Regions from separate parts of the Chroococcidiopsis cubana SAG 39.79 genome, predicted to be linked through region 1. Evidence: riboswitches for the same ligand, from Rfam matches in the RefSeq annotation. Region 1 holds a riboswitch; the other holds the start of a gene.
What was found. A riboswitch is a leader RNA that binds a small molecule or an ion and turns the genes downstream of it on or off. The one in region 1 is predicted to bind cobalamin.
Positions count from the first base shown of each region.

Region 2: it holds a riboswitch for cobalamin, as region 1 does, so the genes downstream of both, DSM107010_RS29850 (sirohydrochlorin chelatase) here and DSM107010_RS13265 (HupE/UreJ family protein) in region 1, are expected to answer to the same signal.

Region 1 covers NZ_RSCK01000017.1:60,139-77,735, forward strand. The annotation lists gene DSM107010_RS13240 (ribokinase) at 1-490, shown strand, start outside; gene DSM107010_RS13245 (PAS domain S-box protein) at 456-3,596, opposite strand; gene DSM107010_RS13250 (response regulator) at 3,596-4,051, opposite strand; gene DSM107010_RS13255 (ATP-binding protein) at 4,162-6,477, opposite strand; gene cobW (cobalamin biosynthesis protein CobW) at 6,714-7,769, opposite strand; gene DSM107010_RS13265 (HupE/UreJ family protein) at 8,034-8,702, opposite strand; cobalamin riboswitch at 8,725-8,930, opposite strand; gene DSM107010_RS13270 (hypothetical protein) at 9,120-9,314, shown strand; gene DSM107010_RS13275 (ABC transporter ATP-binding protein) at 9,322-11,073, opposite strand; gene DSM107010_RS13280 (hypothetical protein) at 11,216-11,401, shown strand; gene DSM107010_RS13285 (hypothetical protein) at 11,398-11,670, shown strand; gene DSM107010_RS13290 (MFS transporter) at 11,700-12,959, opposite strand; gene purM (phosphoribosylformylglycinamidine cyclo-ligase) at 13,128-14,159, opposite strand; gene DSM107010_RS13300 (septal ring lytic transglycosylase RlpA family protein) at 14,644-15,702, shown strand; gene DSM107010_RS13305 (bifunctional pantoate--beta-alanine ligase/(d)CMP kinase) at 15,805-17,469, shown strand; gene DSM107010_RS42930 (pepsin/retropepsin-like aspartic protease family protein) at 17,457-17,597, opposite strand, start outside.
Region 2 covers NZ_RSCK01000087.1:12,838-19,902, reverse strand. The annotation lists gene glgA (glycogen synthase GlgA) at 1-1,241, opposite strand, end outside; gene hemC (hydroxymethylbilane synthase) at 1,328-2,317, opposite strand; gene DSM107010_RS42520 (hypothetical protein) at 2,418-2,543, shown strand; gene DSM107010_RS29855 (Spy/CpxP family protein refolding chaperone) at 2,533-2,979, shown strand; cobalamin riboswitch at 3,117-3,310, shown strand; gene DSM107010_RS29850 (sirohydrochlorin chelatase) at 3,353-4,336, shown strand; gene sipA (regulatory protein SipA) at 4,533-4,823, shown strand; partial or broken gene DSM107010_RS43210 (peroxiredoxin) at 4,859-5,417, shown strand; gene DSM107010_RS29835 (hypothetical protein) at 5,485-5,961, shown strand; gene DSM107010_RS29830 (hypothetical protein) at 6,093-6,653, opposite strand; gene DSM107010_RS38875 (hypothetical protein) at 6,757-6,906, opposite strand; partial or broken gene hpsJ-A (HpsJ-like protein, cyanoexosortase A-associated) at 6,960-7,065, opposite strand, start outside.

The sequences.
Region 1 (17,597 bases):
CGCCGTTATTGCAGCCGCCCAAGTTGCAAAAGCAGCCGGAATTCAAGTCATTCTCGATCCTGCACCAGCCCAAAATTTACCAGATGAACTTTATCCCTTGGTCGATATCATCACCCCAAACGAAACAGAAGCAGGGCGATTAGTTGGCTTTACTGTAGATGGACGAGAAACTGCAACCGCAGCAGCACGGGCTTTGTTACAAAAAGGTGTGGGTAATGCGATCGTCAAACTTGGTGCTAGGGGTGTCATCTGTGCGACTCAAGCAGAAACATTTTTTACTCCCGCCTTCTCCGTCACGGCTGTAGATACGGTAGCCGCAGGAGATGCCTTCAATGGTGGTTTAGCTGCGGCACTAGTAGAAGGACTACCCTTGAGACAAGCAGTAGTATGGGGTGCAGCGGCGGGCGCTTTAGCTGCAACCAAGCCAGGGGCGCAGTCTGCAATGTGCGATCGCCCTACTTTGGAGGCATTAATGGCAACTGGATCGTAAACGTTGCTCCTTGTCCCACGCCAAGACTGGCAGCGTGAATTGTACCACCATGCAATTCTACGATGTGACGGGCGATCGCCAATCCCAGTCCCAATCCTCCTTGCTTATTAGGACTCTGGGCTTGACGGAAGCGATCGAAGACGTGGGGCAAAAACTCAGGACTGATACCATTGCCCGTATCGATAACTTGAATTTGGGCGTAGTTGGTAGTTGATAATTGGTAATTGGTAGTTGGTAATTGGTGGTTGTGACTACTAGTTAATAACGATAACTGGACTTCGATTTTGCCACCTTCTGGGGTAAATTTAATTGCGTTTGAGAGTAAATTACCCAAGACTTGTTGCAAGCGATCGCGATCGCCAGAGATTGGAATTCGGAATTTAGAATTCGGGATTCGGAATTCTAAATGAATCTGCTTGGCGCTAGCAGCAAGAAAAGTAGTTTCAACCGACTCTTCTACAAGGGAAACTAAATCGAACTGACTCTCTTGGAGTTCTAGTTTGCCGCGAATCATGCGCGACACGTCTAACAGATTTTCGAGCAATTTTGCTTGAGATTGGGCGTTACGCTCGATCGCGTCTAAGGCGCGGGCAGTGGTTTCAGCATTCACCTGACGAGTCCTCAGCAGTTTTGCCCAACCCAGAATCGCATTCAGGGGAGAGCGCAAATCGTGAGATACCATTGCCACAAACTCATCTTTAGCACGGTTAGCGGCTTCAGCTTCTCTCTGTGCTTGTTGAGCTAGTTCCAGCATACGAGCGTTTTCTACTTCCCTGTGTTTGCGATCGGTAATATCTAAATCAACTCCTGTCATACGGACGGCTTTACCCGTTCGATCGTAGAAAATCTGTCCTTTGCTCTGCGCCCAACGAACTGTACCATTAGGAAAAACAACTCGAAATTCGATGTTGTAGTCTGCTCCCGTATTGACGGCGCTGTCAATTGCCTCTAGCACGCGATCGCGATCTTCTGGGTGCAGTCGCGATTCAAACATTTCGTAAGAACCGTCAAACTCCCCTGGAGTTAAGCCAAACATGGCTTCCATGTTGTCAGACCAAGTGATGCTACCAGTTGAAATGTCCCAATCCCAACTTCCCATCTGAGTTGCGGCAAAAGCCAGCCGCAATCGTTCTTCACTGTTGCGCAGGGCAATCTCGGCTCGTTTGCGATCGCTGAGATCTACGATAAAGGCAATATGTTCTTCTACCTCACCTTGCAAGCGCGTAGCACTAATTAAAATTGGTAGGCGCGTCCCATCTTTGCGAATAACTTCTTTCTCTATTGCTTTGATGCTGCCAGTCAATTCTAGCTGCTCCATTGCCTGCCGATCTATCTCGGCATACTCTGGCGGACTCATATCCCGCCAACTCAGTTTAGAATTGCGAAACTCGTCGCGGGTATAACCCAGGATCGACAACAGCGTATCGTTCATCTCTAAAACATCACCATTAGATGAACCAAAGCCAATGCCAATTTGAGATGTTTCTAGCGTGCGTTGGATACGTTCTTGACTGCGACGTAGTTCTATCTCTACCTGCTTGCGTGCGGTAATGTCTTGAGCCGTACCGAGAATTTGCTGAACCGAACCATCGCTGTTTCTGGTAAACACGCTTTCTCGGCTGCACAGCCACCGCCATTCACCGTTAGCGTGCTGCATTCGGTACTCGAATTCCAGAACTTCACGATCTCCAACTCCATCGAATCTTCGTAAGTGTGCGGGCAATAAAGCAAGATCTTCAGGGTGCATCAGGCTTTGCAATCCCACCGTTCCGAGTTGGCAAATTGCTTCTGGCGTATACCCAAGCACTTCAGTAACTTGTCGATTTATATAGACATTTCGCCGCTCTTTTAAATCGTGAATATATAAAATGTCAGGGATAGTCACGGCAATTTGCTCGATCAAATGCCGAGTCTCTCGCAATATCATTTCTGCTTGCTTGCGATCGCTTATGTTGCGTTGAATGGCGACAAAATGAGTGTACTGCCCTGCGGCATCCGCTATGGGTGTAATGCTAATCTCTACCCAAAATTCCGAGCCATCCTTACAATAATTGATCAGTTCTTCTTGTACTGGCTTTTTGGCTTGTAAGGCATCCCGAATACGCTTGAGTGCTGCTTTATCGGTTTTAGCACCTTGGAGAAAACGCGGCGATCTGCCTACAACTTCTTCACAGGTATAGCTAGTTAAGTCAGTGAATGCTTGATTCACATATACGATTCGCGGTCCTGGCTCCTCTAAAGGAGCGATCGCGGTTATGATGACGGCATCGTTAGCATTGACAACGACAGATTCTAGTAATCGCAAACGTTCTTCAGAGCGTTTGCGATCGGTGATATCTCGCCAGGAAGCCACAAAACCATCGCCCAATTTATTTGCTCGGATATCAAAGGCTCTGGTTAAATATTCTTGGTTAAATCTATCTGAGTAAATTAAGTCTTCTTTTGTCAGAGGTGCGCCTGTCTCTACCACCCGACAATATTCATTAAATAATCCAGTCTCTCGATGAAAAGGCAAAATTTCACAGAGATGTTTACCAATTTGTTCTGCTGCTGTCATGCGGTTATTAGTACAAGCTGCCGCATTCACGTACTCGACAATAAAATCTACAATTTTACCCGATTCATCACGCAAGCATTTGTAGATGCCAAAGCAATCGAGCATGTTTTCAATTGAAGTGCGAAATCTGTCTTCGCTTTGTTCTAATTGCTGTTGTAGGCGATCGCGTTCTAAAATATTATGAATTGCTAAACGAAGATTTTCTGACGTAGTTTTTCCTTTTACCAAATAGTCAGATGCACCGCTTTTCATTGCTTGCACGGCAACATCTTCATTTCCTCGTCCCGTCAACATAATTACAGGTAATTGCATTTTACCAAATTGAGTTTTTAACTCGCATAAAAACTCAATACCGTCAATATCAGGGAGGTGAAAGTCTAACAAAATAGCATCTGGCTGTACTAGTTTGCATACTTCTAGTCCATTCTCACCATAATCTGTTTCTAAAAATATGTAATGGTAGCGATCGTCAGTAAGTAAGAAGCGACGGTATGTTTCTCGATCTTCAGGAGAATCATCAACGATGAGAACTGTTCTCTCAAAACTCATCAATACCTCCTCCTATGAGGTAGAATCACGACTTCAAACCAATATTGAATGAGAATTTGAATCGTATGCATTAATTTTTTCACATCCATTGGTTTAATGATGTAGCCATTCACGCCATAGCGATAACAGACCTCCACGTCTTTTGGATTAGAAGATGTTGTAAATACTACAATAGGAATTATTTTTAACTCCTCGTCTTGCTTGATCTGTTCTAGTACTTCCCGTCCATCTGTACCTGGTAGATTTAAATCAAGGACGATAATTGCTGGACGAAGTACTCGCTCTAGATCGGCGTACTCGCCATCATGATATAAATAGTCTAATGCATCGTCACCATCAATACAGCGATGAATAGGATTGATAACGGATAACTGCCGCATTATCCGCCCGAAAGCTTCAAAATCTTCATCGCTATCTTCAATTAACAGCAATGGTTGGGTCGATTTACTAGTCATACGTTCAACTTGAGTTGCTAATTTGAAAGAAGTGACCATTATTTCGTACCATTTTTGTCATTTGTCACTGGAAGCTAATAACTGATAACTGATAACTGAAATACGTAGTATTAACCGTGCAATGTAAAATAAAACGTACTACCTTCTCCATAAGTTGATTCCACCCAAATTTTCCCGCCATGACGCTCTACAATTTTCTTGGCAATGGTTAAACCAGCGCCTGTTCCACCTCCATACCGATTCGGTGCATGTAATCGCTTAAATATGCGAAAAATAGTCTCTAAATGCTTTTCTCTAATTCCAATACCGTTATCTCTAACATAGAAAACAAAGGAATTACTTTGGCTATCGTTAGAGCTATTTTCAGACTCTAAATAGCCGATTTCTACAGATTTATCTTCTTTGTTGTTGTATTTAATTGCATTGCTAATTAAATTGCTAAAAACTTCACTAACTTGGACGCGATCGCATTCAACAATTGGTAAAGTCTGAGAAATGCGAATATTAGCTCTCTCTTCTTTCAAACTAATATTTAGTACATCAACGACGTTACTAACCAATTCATTCAAATTCGTTTTCTGGAACGAAAGTTCTATCCTTCCTAACCGCGAGAAGTGAAGTAGAGATTCAATCAAATCCTCCATTCGCTGCGTCAAACGTACCAAAGTTTGCAGTTTAAATGCGCCGTCTTCATTCAGAATATCTGCATAATCTTCAAGCAGAAAGCTAGAGTAGTTATGAATTCCTCGTAACGGCTCTTTCAAATCGTGGGAAGCAATATATGCAAAGGCATCAAGCTCGCTATTAGTCCGTTCTAACTCACTATTAATTCGTGCTAATTCCGCTGCTTTACGCAGCACAATACCTACAATTGCACTTCTCAGTTCTACTGCTACATCAATTTCGCATTGTTGCCAAGGTAGAGATTTTAATTTTACTGTTTCTTGCCACAATTCAAAAGATTGACGCGGGGATAAGCGTAAACTTCCATCTTGTTGTGTCTCAACTGGTTTATGAGGATTACCACCCCAATTCACAGTTTGAATCACTTCAGGACGAAACCAAAGAATGTAATCATTTTGACTTTTGGAGATAGCCGTTGCTAACAAACCACTCGCACTATCTTTAAATTTTGTCGCTGGTTGATAAACTTTTGGCAGCGAGTCCGTGCAGTATACGTCATTATGAATTTGAGGTTCAAGCCATTGAATTAATTCTTGAATTTCTGTTTCACTGGGTGTTTTACCAACTAGCCATACCTGACTGTCTGCACAAATAGCAGCTCCCTCGCTAGCAGTCAACTCTAATAAATTGATTCGATTTTGGAGTAAACTCTCAACAAAATTTTCGTCTTGAGGAATAATTTCAACAAATTTTGATAAAATTGAATTGAGTTTAATCTTGTAGTCCATGCCTTCATTATCTTCTTTGGTAGCCAGTTCCAAAGACATGACTTGACCCAAAAACTCGCAAGCAGTACGGACTTCACAAGTGAGATAATTAGCTGCGGAATGATGGCAGGCAATCAATCCCCATAATTTTTTATTTTTCACCAAAGAAATAGACATAGAAGCGCCGACCCCCATATTTTTTAAATACTCAATATGGATCGGAGAAACGCTACGTAAAATACTAAGACTCAAATCCAAAGTCTTATTGTTATCTGAATCGGTAGAAATAATTTCTACAGGTTCGTAATTGACATCGGGAACGAGTCGGAGGAGATTCAAGGTATAAAGATGCTTGGCTTGCTTAGGAATATCGGAAGCAGGATAGTTTAAGCCAAGATAAGAAGTCAAATCTTCGCGTTTATCTTCCGCTATAACCGTGCCAGCACCTTCAGAATTAAAACGATAAACCATGACGCGATCAAAGTTCGTCAGTTTTCTGACTTCTTTCACAGCAATTTGGCACATCTCTGCTAAAGTATCTACCTTTTGCATCCGATCGATCGGGTTTTTGACTAAATGATAAAAATCAAAAAAGTCTCTACTTTTATTCGTTCTTCTTGATTCTATTTCTAGAACCAGTAAATTATCTATATTGCGATGAATAATTCCATCAAAAACTAGAGTTTTGTTTTGAGATTTTATGGCTATTTTTAAGGGATTTACACTATCAAGTTCCTGCGATAAACATTGTTTTATCGAATTAATATGCTTTAAATTAAGTAGATTATTTAATGGTTTATCTAGTAATTCTTGAGCTGAAACTTGAATAATATCGGAAACATTCTTACTAACTTGTACAACGATTAAGTCAGGTTCTTGTAGGACAAAAAGTACACCGTGAGGTTGGATAGATCCAGGAATATGAATTGGTTCGCGATCGCAATTCGTCAAATCAACCGTTTCGGCGATCGTCAACTCCTCCGACTGTGAAGCACTGGCGTTGTCTCGATCTAGCGATTGTAATGACCAATCCATACAATTCAACCTGATAGTTAGGCTGCTACAATCCCATACTATAGGATTATTTCTATAAGCATAGAGTAATAGCTCCGCTTATTGTATCATCCTCTATACAATGGTCATTTAGGATACAAAATTAAGATATTCTTAATTCTTTGAACTATAGATAAATCGTTATTGTTCTTGAAGATTGAACGCAATACATAGTCTGTTAGAGTGTGCGATCGATCCACCCTAACAAGAGTGCAATTTTAGTTCGGCAAAGCTACTAATTGAGATTCAATTGTAGTAGAATTGAGACTGCGACCGATAAAAACCAATCGAGTTTGCGGCATTTCTTCAGGTTGCCACAAGCGATCGTAAAATTGGTCAAATCGGGTTCCCACGCCTTGTAAAACCAGACGCATCGGTTTATTTGCAACAGCGACAAAACCTTTAATCCGATAAATATCTTGTTCTTTTGCTAATACTTGCAACTGGTTTTGTAAAGCATTAGGTTCAAATGTGCGATTTAACACAACATGGGTTGAAGTAATTTCTTCTTCGTGTTCGTGGTCTTCTTCCGTGTCGTGATGGCTAGGACGATTGGACAAATCATCTTCAGCCGCAGCTTGAAAACCCAACAAAATTGTAGGATCGATTTGACCGCGATCGCTTGTTACCATTTTTACCTGTCGCGGTAGTTCTTGTTGCACCAACTTTAAAACTTCGGCTTGCGTTGTTGCATCAATCAAGTCAGTTTTATTCAATACAACTAAATCTGCACAAGCCAACTGGTCTTCAAATAATTCCTGTAATGGGGTTTCGTGTTCTAAACTCTCATCTGCCTGTCTTTGTACCTCAATCGCCTGCGGATTGCTAGCAAACGTTCCGGCGGCAACAGCAGCACAATCTACCACCGTCACCACTGCATCCACCGTAGCAGCATTGCGGATCTCGTGCCAGCGAAAAGCTTTCACCAATGGTTTTGGTAAAGCTAACCCAGAAGTTTCGATCGCAATGCAATCTATACTATCTCGGCGTTTTAATAACTCCAGCATTGTCGGCAAGAATTCTTCTTGTACCGTACAGCACAGACAACCATTTGTTAATTCCACAATCTGAGGTAAGCTATCTTCACCTTTCGCCTCTTCTGGACAAACCTGGCAAGATTTCAGTAATTCCCCATCTATCCCCAACTCACCAAACTCATTGACTAAAATAGCAATGCGCCGTCCCTGATTATTTTGCAACAAATGACGGATGAGAGTCGTTTTGCCGCTGCCTAAGAAACCAGTAACGACTGTAACGGGAATTTTTGTAGCCATTGGATTCTAATTGAAATTAGCCTGCGATCGACAAACAGCATTGTCTCACAAGTATTGAGGGAGTGGGGAGCAGTTATCACTGACCAGTGACCAGTGAGCATTCTCAATTAGTATTCAGACCCGCCTCGAACTTAAGTCTGAGGCTAACAGCAAAAGTCTACTTCAGTAGACTAGAAATCAATCGTAGTCGGCTTTATCCGACTTGAGCTATAAGCCAGTGAATTAATTCACTGGCGGCGATTGCCACAGGTGACTACTTAACTTTTAACCCATCACCGAGGAAGTCAAGAACACTACCCCAATTGCACAGATTGCTAAACCAGATAATCTTAACCAAGCAGGACTAGAATTAGCAGATTTCTGCAATGCTAAATTTCCTACTAAAAAGGCAACTAAAGCAACACCATATTGGATTAGAGTAAAACCCAACAAGTAGGCAAATAGAGGAAACATTTGCGCCCCGATAATAGCTTCTCCGTAAGCGTAACCGTGAAACAATCCCGCGATCGCACCCAACCCCAATGTTATCAACCAATGAGGACGATCTCGCCACACCAGCATTGCCCCAAAGATGATAACAGAAACTGCGATCGCGACCTCAGCCGCAGGTAAATCGATTTGGAAGACGTGAATAACTGTCCCCAACATCGCCGCCACGACAAACCCAGCCGGAATTAAAGCACCGCGCCGCTGTCCGACTGCAAGTAATCCAATTGCCACAACAAAAGCGAAATGATCTAAGCCAATAACAGGGTGAGCCAGTCCTGACAAGAAACCTTCAAATAAATTTACTGGAGTCTTGCCACCAATCGCGTGATGGGCATAAGCTGGTTGAGGTAGGGCAAAAAATGCGATCGTCAAAGCGGTTGCAATTAACCCTAAGTAGCGCCAAAATAGTTGCAAAATTTGAGACATCAAAACTTTAGACATCATCCGTACCTCGCGAAGGATGTGAGTTAAACAATTTCTATCGGTGGGTATTCTGACTCATGCGGGAGTCGGGAATCGGGAGTCGGGAAATTCTGAGCAAAAATTACCAACTACCAATTACTAACTACCAACTACCAATTACAGTTGCGGGACAGCGCCGGACTTACACCGAACTTTCCCCATTACCTCTAGCAGCTGCTCCCTGCTAGAACCGATTTGACTGAGGGCTTCATCATACCATCAGATCGCATCCTGAGAGAGAGGCGAAACTGTTCTTAATTTTGCTCAACTAAAAAATTGGGTAGAAAGGCAAAATTATCTAGCTATGACCGAGCGTTGGAAAAAGCTACCAGAAATGGAGATACTATACTGTTGCTATCAGCATAAAACTTGCACTAAACAGCAATTAAATTGAAAGAAATGGAAGACTCTCAATTTATTATTTTTATCGTCTTTGGTTGTATCTGGGTTCTGATGGGAACTGCGGGTGTAATTGCACTGCTAAAATCTGACGGTCAAGAAATTCGTTTTGGTAAATGGGGATTGATAGTTGCTCTACCAATTATTATCCCCATCGTCATTGCACTTGCTTTTGGCGCGTTCTACTACAACTAGTTCCGGTTTACTGCAAAATCTCTTGTAATTGGTGCTGGTTCCACAAATTTTGATATAACCCTGGTTGTTGAACTAGTTCTTCATGCGTGCCAGATTGAACGATCGCACCCCGATCCATTACCAAAATCCGATCGGTAGTAGCCGCAGCTGATAGTTGATGAGAGATAAATATCACAGTTTTGCGATCGGTTCCTGTGGAAAGATTATCTAAAATCGCTGTTGCAGTCTGATTGTCAACGCTAGATAAGGCATCGTCTAAAATTAGTACCGGAGCATCTACAAGCAAAGCTCTAGCAAGCGCTGTACGCTGTCTTTGTCCACCGGAAAGGGTAATCCCTCGTTCGCCCACAATTGTTTCGTATTGCTGTGGAAAATTGAGAATTTCAGGATGAATTTGAGCTTGCTTGGCGCAGTATTCTACATCAGATTGTTCTGCGAGCGGATCGCCATATCGAATATTATTTTTAATTGTGGTACTGAAGAGAAAACTATCTTGTGGTACGTAGGCGATCGCGCGACGTAAATCTTTCAATGTAATTTGAGTAATATCTTGCCCATCTAAAAATAATTGTCCTGGGTCAATTTCTAAGAGATGAGGTAGAGCATTTGCTAAAGTTGATTTTCCCGAACCAATTGGTCCTACAATTGCGACTGTCTCCCCTGGCTGAATAGAAAAGCTGACATTTTGTAATGATGGTGTACCAGAACCAGCATATGTATAGCTCAAATTGCGTGCTGTTAACTTTCCTTTTATTTCTTCTTTTGCTAATGAAATCGCGTCGGGTTTATCGTAAATCTGAGGTTTGACTGCCAGAACAGATTCTACGCGATCGATACTGACTTCTCCTCTTTGATAAGCTGTAATGGTAAACCCAAGTAAAGCGGTGGGAAAAACGAGTCTTTCGACATAAAGTATGAGTGCTATAAAATCACCAACACTTAAACTGTTATTTGCAATTTTTCCCGCTCCAAACCACAATAATAAGAGCAGACTAACGTAAGAAAAACCTCCAACTAGGGGAAACAAAGTATTACGAGTTTTGGCGAGTTTTAAATTTGCCCCTAATAACCTAGAATTATTTTGCCGAAAAGCTAGGCGTTCGTTTGTTTCTTGAGCGTAGATTTTAATTAATGCCATCCCGCTCATATCTTCTTGAATTAATTCGCTAATGTCAGATAGTTCTTCTTGGACTTCTGCTTGTTCGTTACGGAGGCGATCGCTAAATAACTGTACCACCACCAACATCACTGGATAAATTGCTACAGCAGCAAGAGTCAGTTCGACATTAATTTGTAACATGAAAGGTAGCGTCAACGCATAAGCAAAGATCGTGTTGACAATACTCAGTACTGCAAAACCTACCAATCGCCGAATATTTTCGACATCACTTGTAGCGCGGTTGATCAAATCTCCCGCTGTATTTGTGTTGAAATAGGTAGGTTCCAGCTTCAAAAGATGTTGAAATAGCTTTTGTTTCAAGTCAAATTCGACTTGTCGTCCTGCACCAAACAGGGCAATCCGCGATACCATGCGGATTACCCACATGACAGAACTCAAAACAATTATCAATCCGACAAACTGTAAGACTTGGTCGAACCTAAATTCTCCCTGAAGGCGCTCGATAATGTCGCGAATTAATAGTGGAATGTATACTCCGACGGCGTTAACTACAAATAAAGCCACAACCCCTATGAGAACTTGTTTCCAGTGGGGACGCAGGTAATTGAGGAGTTTAGAAAAGCGAGAACGTTGAGCCATGACCGCCGCATGAAGGACTTTGCTGATTCTAGAATTATTGCAGTTATAGTTGTCTTCTGGCTGTTGGGGGAAGTTGGACTAAGCAAGCGGCTTCACAGTGTAAAATCCCTAGAAGCAATCTGTCAGCCAGTATAAAATCATAGTGGAACCTACTGAAGCCCAATATCTCATTCTGAACGCCCTGGAAACGCTAGAGCTACTACAAAGAAGGGTTTACGATCCAGAACAAGGCTTTTGGATAATTGAAACGCCTAATTCCGTGTTACCAATCGCTTTTTTGCTACCAAATGGTGAAATCGTTCCTATTACATGGTTTTTAGAGTCATGAAATCTACAGAAACAGAAAAACAGCAGTACGCACGAGTTAAAGAACTGCTGGACATATCTCATCAGCGTTATTTAGCAGCAGGAGGCGAACCAAAAGGCACTCATAGCGGTCTTCCTGGTGAAGATTTTCTCACGGCAACAGAAAGGGAAGAGTTAGTAAAATTAATGCGACTGCTAGCTGGTACTCGTGTAATTGCTGATGAAGTTCACTGTCAAGGACGGGTTTGGAAAGTACCTGTACTTGAAGCAAAAAATGAAAATCTGCCATGAATAATCAACAGATTGAGCGTTTTTCAGCACTAAGGCGATTTCGATCGCAACCGATATGGGACTTCCTGCCAGAATAGCTTAATTGCGATCGCGCCGCTAATCAACTGAATGCCACCAAATACAGCCAGCGATACTCCAAATCCAAACCGTAACAATTCTCCGAATATTAAGCTGCCAATACCAAATCCCGTAAACAAGACAAATACTTTCAGTCCCATTGTTTGACCTAAACTATTGCTATCTCCCAAGTCAGTCACGATACCCACAAATAAAGGTTGCGTCAGGTCGTACCCTAAAGATAAAACGAGAACCGCGATCGTCGTTCCAATCGGGGGAATCTCAAAAATCATTGCAATTCCCGCTAAGGCTGCCATAATTAATCCTGCTGGAACCAACCAACGCCGTCCCCAACGATCCACGGCTCGACCAATTAGAGAACTCAGCAGCAACCCAGGAATACCATAGCCGAGAATAGTCAGACCAATGCTCAATGCATCCATGTTGTAGCGTTGCGACAAGTACAACCCCAGCCAGGTATACACGCCAGAGTGGTAGATGCCGTTCCATAAAACATAGGCATAAGTCCGTTTGCCGCGAAAACTGCTTAAGATCTGGCTATAGCCTCTAAATATCTGGCGAATCGTCGGTAATTTTTCTACTTTAGCTGTATCGAATAAAGCGCCGTAAAGATGCAGCCGCCAAAGGACGAAAGCAGCGACAACAGCCGTTCCGATAAATAGCGATCGCCACCCAATAAACGGTTCGAGAATCGCGCCACCCGCAGAACCCGCTGCCATTCCCCCTTCCATAGCTGCGAAAACCAGCCCTAATTTGCTACCTCGCTGGTCGAATGGAAACAAATCGCCAATCAAAGCAAACGTGAGTGGAATTACTCCACTAGCTCCCAGTCCTGTCAGCAGTCGCCAAATTACCATTTGCGAAGCTGTTTGAGCTGTTGCAGTCAAAGCCGTGCAGATGACAAAAATGATGAGCGAGATGCGAATCACCGACCATCTGCCAAATCGATCTGACAGCACGCCGTAGAACAATGCCATCAGCGCGTAAGCCAGCATATAGGCTGGAACGATAATGCCAATTTCTTGAACTGGAACGTTAAAGACTTCCGCCAAACGCGGAATCAGGGGAGCGATCGTATATCCTTGCAGAAAAATTAGACCCGCCGCCAGCGAGAGTAAGGCAAATAGGCGGTTATGCTGCTTTAAACGAATCGTGCGATCGACTGCTTCAGCGTGAGGTAAATGCTCAAGATGTTCTTTGCGGTTTGACATGGGTTTTGAGTATTTCAACTCACTGCCCACTCTAAATGTCTAGATGCTAAAAACTTAGTATCTAGCTTGGAGAGCCAAAGCCAAAAATTGGCAGAGCAATGATTGTCACAAAAGTTAAAGTTTCATGACAATTATGTTACCATCACTTGCTTTTCTACCTTGAGAATTTCAGTCTTTAGGTATACCCTCAACGGTTCCACCACCAGCAATAACCTCTCCAATTGCAAACGCTTCGACATCTTGAGAGTCAAACCACCGCAGCGTCTCTTCTACAGCTTGGGGAGGAACGATCGCCACGTAGCCAATCCCCATATTAAAAGTATTGAACATCTCCTTCTGACTGACTCCACCAACTTTCGCCAGCCACTGAAATACTGGGGGAATTGTCCAACTGTTCGCATCCACGCGAATCGATTGTCCCTTATCCAAGCAACGGGGTAAATTTTCCGGTATTCCCCCACCCGTAATATGTGCCATTGCATGAATTTCGATCCCAGATGCGATCGCGCCCAATACGGGCTTGACATAAATCCGCGTTGGTGTTAAGAAAACTTCTCCCAAACTTTGACCGGAAAACTCTTCTGGGCGATCGCTCCAAGCATATCCCCCCACCTCAACAATTTTCCGCACCAAGCTGTAACCGTTACTGTGGACACCTTGACTGGCAAGCGCGATCGCCACATCGCCTATTTGTACCCTAGAACCATCGAGTAACTTGCTCTTGTCCACAATTCCAACACAAAAACCCGCCAGATCGTACTCTCCTACCTGATAAAAACCAGGCATTTCAGCGGTTTCACCTCCCAACAGCGCACACCCCGCCTTTTGACATCCCAAACTGATGCCGCTAACTACCTGTGTCAGTTGCTCCGAGTTGAGCTTTCCCGTTGCTAAATAATCCAAGAAAAACAGCGGTTCTGCCCCAGAAGTCAGTACATCATTCACGCACATCGCCACTAAATCAATTCCTACCGTGTCGTGACGGTTGAGCGCGTGAGAAAGTTTCAATTTTGTGCCGACTCCATCTGTCCCAGAGACTAAAACTGGCTCCGTGTAACCGCTAGGGAGTTGAAAATAACCTCCGAAACCTCCCAATCCCCCAATCACTTCTGGGCGATGGGTGCGATGCACGAGCTGGCGAATGCCTTCAACAAATGCTCTACCAGCTTCAACATTAACCCCTGCTGCTCGATAATCCATGCTGCCAGTTTCCTCAATGCGGCAGATAGCTCCGCTTCACGCATCAGCATTTTATCTTAATTTTGCTGCGCGACAGCATTAGCATTCTACGTGTTGCTTGAGGGCGATCGCCTGTTTAAATATCACTTTATAGCTAAAAAGTTAAGTTTTAAACCAATATTTATTTACTTTTACTCTTTTTTAAGTATATTAAGTAATATTAATTTTATTAAAAAATAATTTATTTGGTTAGAGAGACAGAAAAGCTGATTTTGCCTCTCTGTAAAGGTTTTATGCTTTGCTTTACAAAAACTTTTTATTAAAATTAACAATTTCCCCTTGACATTACCGATCCTCAATGCAAAAACTTCGTGGTAGTCTGTTGCAGTTGAAACTTCAACATAAAAGCGTAATGAGTACGAGTTAGTGGGTCAGTTTGAGACCATTCAGTGGTGTCCCCGCGTAACTCTTGCCGAAATCGAGGAGTGCAATTCACAACGGAAGCATGAAAAAGCAAATTTTATTAACAACCGTTGCTCTGCTTACTACTGCCGTAGGCGTACCCCTGTCATGTTATGCAGAATCGCTGAATGCAGATTCTTCAAGAGATAACAGACAGGAGATCTCCTCAGCAGTGCAGGCTCAACCGCAGAATGTTGAGAAAGTAGGCGAAACCCAGTCCAGAGGCGAATCTAAAGCTAAAGAAGCCACGGTCGCCAGAATCCAACCCCACGAAAGGGGCGATCGCCAAGCAGTGACGCTGTACGTGCGTAACATACCCGTACTGACGTTTTTAGGCGACAAACAAGCAGCAAAAACTACCAAAGTCGGACAAACCCAGAGTGCCGAAAATGCTGCTGACAAAACAACCCAAGTAGCAACAACAGGCAAGTTACCCAGCATCGAACCAACTTCAGCGAATAATGCCCCCATTTGGCAGGCAGCAGCAGTAGCAGCTAGACTCAACCAAATAAGTGCAGATGGTGTCGATGCCAGCAAAATTACAGTCAAATGGAAAGACACTGGCAAATCTAATGCTCAAAAAGCATCAGAACGCTATGAGATTGCCATCGACGGCAGAAAACTAGTAGCAGTTGATGCGGATACCAGACTACCAGAGCAGAATAAGAAAAAACTATCAGACGAGGCATTACAAGCCACTAACCGCTTGCGGCGACTCTTAGGGAATGCTCCGCCCCTCAAAGAAGTGGCAGGAATGCCAGAACCCAAGCGATCGCAGCCACAAAATATTGCTTTCGCACCAGTGCGTGCCGTCCTGAATGGAGTTGCCTCTTGGTACGGTCCTGGTTTCCACGGCAATCGCACGGCTAACGGCGAAACTTACAACCAAAATGCCCTTACTGCTGCCCACAAAAGCTTACCCTTCGGGACGCGGGTACGAGTCACCCACACGGGAACGGGTCGCTCAATTGTAGTCCGCATCAACGATCGCGGTCCCTACATTGGCGGTCGCATTATCGACCTCTCCGCCGCCGCCGCCCGCGTCCTCGGCATGGCTGGTTCGGGTGTTGCCCCCGTGCGAGTTGAAATCTTGGGAAGATAGGAGCGAGGAGGAGCCAGCGCGCTGGCTCCTTCTCACCCCACACCCCTCTTCCGATCTGCTCTACAATAGAGTCGGGTTGAGACTAAAACAGAGGGGGTATTGGTGCGTCTGTTTGCAACAGTTGCAGCATTACGCTGTTACTTAAGCGTGTTGAAAGCAGAAGCTAAGCGAAATCTAGCCGCTTCAGCTGAGATTACCGTCGGTTTAGTTCCGACGATGGGTGCTTTACACGCCGGACATTTAAGCTTGATGCAACGGGCGCGGCAGGAAAATGACATTGTGGCGGTCAGCATTTTTGTCAACCCGCTGCAATTCGGTCCCACAGAAGATTATCAACAATACCCGCGTCAGCTAGAAAGCGATCGCCAACTCTGCGAGCAAGCAGGCGTTGACATTATCTTTGCTCCCACTGCCGAGGATCTGGGGATTGGGGAGAGAGTAAAGGGAGACAAGGGAGAGGGGGGAGACAAGGGAGACAAGGGAGACAAGGGAGTAATTACCACTTACCAACTACCAACTACCAACTACCAACTCACCCAAATTATTCCACCCCCAGAAATGACCTCAGTATTGTGCGGTGAATCGCGTCCAGGGCATTTTCAGGGTGTGGCGACGATCGTGACTAAATTGTTAAATATTGTCCAGCCGAGCCGAGCGTATTTTGGTCAGAAAGACGGACAGCAGTTAGCCATTATTCGGCGGTTAGTGCGAGATTTAAGTTTACCAGTCGAGATTGTCGGCTGTCCTACAGTGCGGGAAGCATCGGGGTTGGCAATGAGTTCTCGCAATCAGTATTTAACCCCAGAACAAAGAGAACGAGCATCATATATATATCGCGGTTTGCAGCACGCTCAAGCAGCTTTTATTGCTGGAAAGCGCGATCGCCAAACTTTATTAACAACTGTAGAGCAAGTACTTGCGCTGGCTAAGGGAGTGGCAGTAGAGTATCTGGAGTTAGTACATCCTGATACGTTACGACCAGTGAACAGAGTAGAGGAAGCAGGCACGATCGCGGTTGCCGCACGAGTAGGAACGACGCGGTTAATCGACAATATAATTTTGCGCGATCGCCAGCCGATTGTCGCCATTGATGGTCCGGCAGGAGTCGGCAAATCAACTGTATCGCGGTCGGTAGCGCGGGAGTTGGGGTTAGTCTACCTCGATACGGGAGCTATGTACCGCGCCTTAACGTGGTTGGTTTTAGAGTCGGGAATTTCAGTTACGGATCGGTGTGCGATCGCGGAATTAGCAAATCGGTGCGAAATTCAACTGGCTGCTAGCCTAGATGCAGCGCAACCCGTAAGAGTTTGGATTAACAATCGCGAAGTGACTTCAGCGATTCGCAGTTTGGAAGTAACGGCAAATGTATCTGCGATCGCGGCAATTCCAGAAGTGCGGCACGTTTTAGTCAAGCAACAGCAGCAGTGGGGACAAAAAGGCGGCTTGGTGGCGGAAGGACGAGACATCGGCACGCAGGTTTTTCCCGATGCCGACCTGAAAATTTTCTTGACGGCTTCCGTGCAAGAAAGAGCTAAACGGCGGCAGCAAGACTTTTTAGCTCAGGGACAGCCACAGGTGAGCTTGGAACAACTAGAACGGGATATTGCCGCGCGAGATTGGCAGGATAGCAATCGCGAGGTTGCGCCATTAAAAAAAGCTGCTGGGGCAGTTGAGATTATTACTGATGGCAAGAGTATTACTCAAGTCATTGCAGAAATTGTCTCGCAGTACGACCAAGTTTTTGCGAGAACCGATCAACGCGGCTGAAATTCCACTACATCTCGCCTAATCGTTACGTCATAATCTTCAAAGAAGTTCTGTCCCAATAGTGGATCTCCTTCAGTAATCGAAACTTTTGGTTCGCGAACTATAGCCTTGCCGACACTCATTGAAGC
Region 2 (7,065 bases), on a different contig from region 1:
ACCATACAGGTATAAAGGTCTAAGGGTTCGTAGCGATCGAAACAATAACCCGTACCGACATTATTTTCAGGATCGTGGGGACTTACGGTATCAACTAAGCCGCCAGTACGACGCACAATCGGCACGCAACCATAACGCAACGCCATCATTTGACTGATACCGCAGGGTTCAAATCGACTTGGCATCAAGAAGGCATCGCTACCAGCATAAATACGACGGGCAAGGGCATCATTGTAGAGTAAATACGTTGCCATCCGCCCGGGAAAACGCGATGCCATCTGCCATAATTGAGTTTCGTAGTAGCGATCGCCCGTGCCTAAAATAATAATTTGGGCATCGGTATACGAGAGAAATCGATCTAAAATTTGGATTGCCAAATCGATGCCTTTCTGTTCTACCAGCCGCGTCACCATTCCCACTAAAAAGGCTTTGGAGTTTACCTCTAACCCCACTTCTTCTTGAATGGCAACTTTATTTGGCTTCCGCTGTTCTAGCGTTTCAGTTGTAAAAGATTTAGCAATATATTTATCGTTTTCTGGGTTGTAAACATCAACGTCAATTCCATTAACAATACCCCATAATTTACCGCTAATAAAAGACATTAAACCTTCAAGAGTTTCGCCATAAGCTGCCGTTTGAATCTGTTTGGCATAAGTTGGAGAAACTGTATTCACGCGATCGGCAAATTGCACCGCCGCTGCCATTGTATTATGTCCTTGCATGTACCAAGGACACCACGTAATCTTCTCTAAATACCAGCGCCAGGGACCTTGATAAGCCAAGTTATGAATCGTAAATACGCTGGTAATATCAGGCGATTGGTGCATCCAAACGGGAATCATCCCTGTATGCCAATCGTGACAGTGGACAATATCGGGTTTCCAATAGTTCCAGCAAAATTCTGCTGCGCCGTTAGCAAACAAAGTGAAACGCCAGTGTTCGTCTTCCCCAGAATAAATGCGACGGGGTGCAAATGCCGGATGCCCGAATAAATACAAGGGGACATCAGTTCCAGGCAGCACGGCTTCGTAAACCTTAAAATCCTGAAACATGGCAGCTCCAGACCAGATTGGATCTTGGGGAATCTCCATTTTGTCTGGTAGAAAGCCATAATAGGGCAGAAAAATTCGCACGTCATGCCCCATTTCTCTAAGAATTTTCGGTAACGCTCCGACGACATCGCCCATTCCGCCAACTTTGGCGACTGGCGCTGCTTCTGCGGCAACAAACAAAATTCGCATGTTTAGTGAGTAGTGAGTGGTGAGTAGATTGGTAAAGGTCGCTCTGTATAGAGACGTTACATGTAACGTCTCTATACGTAACGTCTCTACAATACCTGTCCGCGTTGAATTTGCGCGAAGATTTCGGCTAGTATCTCTTGCGCTCCTTGTTGACGAAGGCGTTGGGCTAATTCGATGCCAAGCTTTTCTGCCTCTGTAGGCGCACCAGTTACGGTATCTTTAACCAATCTTTGCCCGTCTAAACTAGCTACCATACCCGTGAGAGTTAGCACATCTCCCTCAAGGCTAGTGTTAACGCCAATAGGCACTTGACAGCCACCTTCTAATTCCCGCAAAAAGGCACGTTCGGCAAGAGCGCGATCGCGTGTGGGTACGTCTTCGATCGCCTTAATTAGAGATAAGACTTCTTCGTCACCCTCACGACATTCTATTCCCAAAGCGCCCTGTCCGACAGCGTGCAAGGAGATTTCTGCTGGAATGACCCGATCGACGCGATCGCCTAATCCTAGTCTTTGTAGTCCCGCTACTGCCAATACTAGGGCATCATATTCTCCAGCATCGAGTTTTTGCAGGCGTGTAATTACGTTACCACGCACATCTTTAAATGCTAGGTGGGGGAAGTGATAGCGTAGTTGTGCCAGTCTGCGTAAAGAGGAAGTCCCGATGACGGCTCCTTCTGGCAATGTATCGAATTGTTTATCTTTATACTTAGAATGTAATACTAAAGCATCTGCCGGATTTTCTCTTTCTGTGACCGCTCCCAACATCAACCCCTCCGGTAAGCGAGTCGGCAAGTCTTTCAGGGAATGTACGGCAAAATCAATTTCCTGATTGAGCATCCCCACTTCTAACTCTTTAGTAAATAACCCTTTATCACCAATCTTGGCAAGGGCAACGTCGAGAATTTTATCCCCTTGAGTAGACATGGTGTGGACTTCAAAAGTGCGATCTGGAAAAGCTTTTTGCAGTTGTTCTTGCACCCAATAAGTTTGAACTAAAGCCAATTGGCTCTTGCGCGAACCGATGCGAATTGTGCGGGTAGGGCTGGAAACCGTGGGTGAGGCGTTAGAGGACATACTAAAGCAGCATTTATAGCTTAAATCTGAGTCACTCGATCTAGACTACCGCAGGACTGCACCCAGTGGTCAGTGACCAGTGACCAGTGACCAGTGACCAATGACCATCATGACTAAAGTAATAGTTAAATTCGTTACTTTCTCCACAGGCGATCGCGGTTTTTCGATTTTTATGATGGTGATATCAAATCTTAGAAACGCCAGAGAACGCTACCATGCAATTTAAACTTATCCCTTTATTAGCCAGCGCGATCGCCTTGAGTATTGCCACCGTACCGCTAGCAGCTCAAGCTGAACCCGTTGCACCAGGATTGCAAATAGCCCAAGCTCAAGATAAAATTCCACCTCGACTTGAAAAACTGGGGCTAACTCAGGAACAAAGAGATAAAATTGCCGAAATCCGTCGCAATACCCGCACCCAAATCGAAGCAGTTATGACACCAGCACAGCGGGAACAACTCAAAACCGTTAGAGAAAGCAGACAACGCCGTCGCGAAGCGTTAGCTTCTCTCAACCTAACTCCAGAGCAGAAAACCAAAATGCAACAAATTCGTCAATCTGCCAAATCTCAGTTTGATGCAGTATTAACCCCACAACAGCAACAACAACTACAGCAAATGAGACAAGAACGAGGCTGGAAGGGACAAAGAGGCGAACTCTAAGAAAGTCAAAAGTCAAAAAATTCAAAAGTCAAAATCAACTGCTCCCTGCTCCCTGATAACTGGTCACTGGTCACTGGTCACTGGTCACTGGTCACTGATACCCCCTCCCCCAGTATTTTTGTTGTAGGTCAAATCAGTTAAGATATCTAGGCACAAGTGAACTGTAATAGCATAGGGAAACATCGGTGTAAGTCCGAGGCTGTGCCGCAGCTGTAAATGATTTTGTCGCTTGTCATTTGTCACTTGTCATTTGTTGCTCTAACTGCAAATGATAAATGACTGATGAACGATGACGAATAGTAAGCCAGAATGCCTGTGCTGTTATCCGCTCACGCTATTTCCTGCGTCGCACGGGAAAGGAGCTAAAATCTCAATGCTTAGCGATCGCCATTTAACTCCGTTGGAAGATATTTCTTTGCAATTACCACCTCTGCCGCTACAGCGTCCTCTATTACTGATCGGTCATGGAACTAGAGATGAAGCTGGACGGCAGAGCTTGCTAGATTTTGCCTCTGCATACCAAGCTTTAGATACCTCTAGACCAGTTCTACCCTGCTTTCTGGAACTGACGGAACCAACAATTCAGGAAGGGGTAGATCGATGCATCGAGAAGGGTTTTACGGAAATTTCCGTGCTGCCAATTTTGCTGTTTGCCGCACGGCATAACAAATTTGATGTAACTAACGAACTCGATCGCGCTAGAGCCAGACATCCGCAGCTCAAATTTTACTACGGACGGCATTTTGGGATTACGCCCGGAATTCTCGATTTGTGGCGATCGCGTCTAGCAGAAATAGACCATCCTCAAATTCAGCGTGCAGACACTGTATTATTATTTGTCGGTCGCGGTTCTAGCGATCCTGATGCTAATGGCGACGCTTGCAAGCTCGCCCGTATTCTCTGGGAAGGTAGCGGCTATGCTACTGTAGAAACCTGCTTTATCGGCATCACGCACCCGCGCTTAGAAGCAGGGTTCCAACGTGCTTTACTCTATCAGCCAAAACGGATTGTTGTTTTACCTCACTTTCTCTTTACGGGTACGCTAGTTAAAAAGATTTTTGATGTCGCAGCTCAACAGCAACAAAAATATCCCCAAATTGAAATCGCCTGTTTGCCAGAAATAGGACTGCATCCGCTCCTATTTAGCATTCTCAGAGAGAGAGAAATCGAAACCCATTTAGGTCAAGTCCAGATGAATTGCGAGATGTGCAAATTCCGCCTAGCAGCTGTAGCAGGTGACACGCATTCTCATAGCCACGACCATCACCATCATCACCACCACGACCATCACCACCCGCCTGTAGATCCTTACGCTAATGCGGTAGACTATCATCAAAAAATCTGGCAAGTTCCATAATGGATTTGGTAATAGGTAATGGGTAATGATGGTTGGTTATTAGTACAGTAGGGTGTGCAATCGCGTCGCGTAACGCACTTACGCATATTTCAGAAATCAAATATGAGTGCCTATAGTCATTAGTCATCCGTCATTTGTCATTTGTGAATAACTAGTGACTCACGACCAACGACCAATTACCAATTACCAATTACCAATGACAAAAGAATTCACCATAGGCGAAACGGTCCGAGTTATCGCCTTGCCACCTTACATTAAAACCGCCGAGCCGATGCCGATGCTGCGTCCTCCCGATACAATTCGTCTGCGGGAAGAAGGGATAGTTACGGATCGCCGTCCTGGGGGATATTGGGTCGTCCGGTTCGATCGCGGTACTTTTCTGCTCGATAGTCAATATATTGAGAGCATCACATCAGAAGCAGAATCACCACCTGCATCTCACGTAGAACCATCTTTACCTGCGGATTCCGATCGCAGCGATGACTAATGTAAACTTATGTTAACTGACTTGCAGTTGACATCATGATATCTCGTCGTACTTTTTTAACTTCTGTTTTTGCGTGTTGCTTGTCTATTTTGGTTTGGTGTCATTTTGCTACCCCAGCCTTAGCGCTTGGGGGTAAACTACCACCAGTGAACCAACCCGCACCGCAATTTACCCTACCTACCAATACGGGAGATGGAGAAGTTTCCCTTTCCGACTTGCGCGGTCAGTGGGTCGTACTTTATTTTTATCCCAAGGACTTTACAGCAGGCTGTACCCTAGAAGCCAAGCGGTTTCAGCAAGACTTACCCAAATACATCGACAAAAATGCTCAGATTATTGGCGTGAGTGCTGATTCTATCCGATTCCCATGCTGAATTCTGCGATTCAGAAGGGTTAAAATTCCCTTTGCTTGCAGATACCACAGGGGAAGTGAGTAAAGCATACGGTTCGTGGATTGGTGTTGTTTCGATGCGTCATAGTTTTCTCATCGACCCAGATGGGATTTTACGCGAAACTTTTGTGAAGGTAAATCCTGCCATTCACAGCACGGAAGTTCTAGCACGGTTAGAGGAATTACAAAAAAACACTGCCTAAAAGCTAAAGTGTAGAGACGTGCCATGTTACGTCTCTATTTTTTTCAGCTTAGTTTTCAGCGTGTCTTATGGACTTCGAGCCGAAATACCAGCCTATTAGACGGAAAGTCAGGTATCAAGTCAGCGATCGCGAATCGATTGAAATTACCGATCGCAAACCTTTAGAAATATTACGAGATACGGAAGGATTAATCCGCCGTCAAGCTGTAGCCGCGATCGTCCCAGTTGTATCGCAGCCATTAGCAGCTAAAATCGAATCGGCTTCAGAGGTTGCGGAAGACTCGTTAAGCGTGTTAGCAGAAATCGATCTCGATGCGATTAGCGATGTGGAGTTACAGCCAGCCAGAATCTTAGTTGGCTTGAGTTTTGTTGGTTTTGGCGCACTGGCGATCGCTTTACTAACCTTGTTTATTTACACCCTGCATCCTCAACTTACCCGCCAGCAACAAATTCACCAATACTGGTATCCTTACGTCTTTTTTGTCTCTTTAGGCGTGACAGGGTTGCTAACTTTAGGGCGAGAAATTATGCGTTTTACCAGATAGGGAGCAGGGGGAAGAGAGCTGAGGGAGCGATCGGGAGCGCAAGGTTGCTGAGGGAGAGTCGCAAAGAAACCTCTCGCAAGAGCGCAAGAGCGCCTTTCACCAACTACCAATTACCCATTACCAACTACCAATTACCGCATCATCCCAAACTGACTTCCGCCACGAATCATCGATTTGCTGTTGGCATCAAGATCGATCTGACATTGAGTTGGAATAGCACTGAAGTCACAAGTGTAAGTGGCTAGAAGTTGCTTTTGCTCGTTGAAAACTCTCAGATTATAGCCGCGATCCATAGCATCAGTACCAAAATGATGCACGAACTCGTATTGTTGAATATAGTCTAAAGAATTCCAATTTTGCCGTTTTACTTGCAAGTCGATGCGTCCTGAATCGCCATTTTGTTGAGCGGGATAAGCCAGCCAATGACTCAGCAAATCTCCACCAAACTGCTCTTTTGCCCACCACAGACTGGGAGTTGTCACAGTGTCTTGAACAGTGTCTTGAGATGCAGTATTTGGCGCGATCGCGCGATCGTTTTGGTCAATTGTCGCTCGCGTTAAACCCAGTTCTAGCAGAGCTTGAGAAGGCTGAGCCGTAACTATTTGTAACGTTGAGTTTGAGTTTGGCAATGGCGCGATCGCCCCCAAGCTTATTCCCAGTAATATTCCTGACGATTTCCAGAATGAATTCATCACCCTTGCTGCTGGCTGCTACTTTAACTTGTATCTCGACTTTATTAACATAATTTCTGCTTAGTGGCAAGGAAATTTATGATTGGAAAAAGTGAGTGGGAAGCTAGAAGTTAGCACTGATGGTAGTTGGTAGTTGGTAATTGGTAAGAAAGTGGTGGGTGTTGATGCGGGTGTAGGGGAGCCAGCGCCGTGTGGGAGGTCGGTGCGTTGTGGGGTGTGGGGTGTAGTGGATTGTTAACTGGTCACTGGTCACTGGTCACTGGTCACTGGTCACTGGTCACTGCTCCCTGCTCTCTGATTCTGCACCTACGATCCAAATTGACTTTGGTTGACGATTTTGCGGGTTTTCTGCCAAATAACTAGAAAGAAAGTTCCAGAGATGAGCGCTCCTAAAGATATTTTGATTGTATTT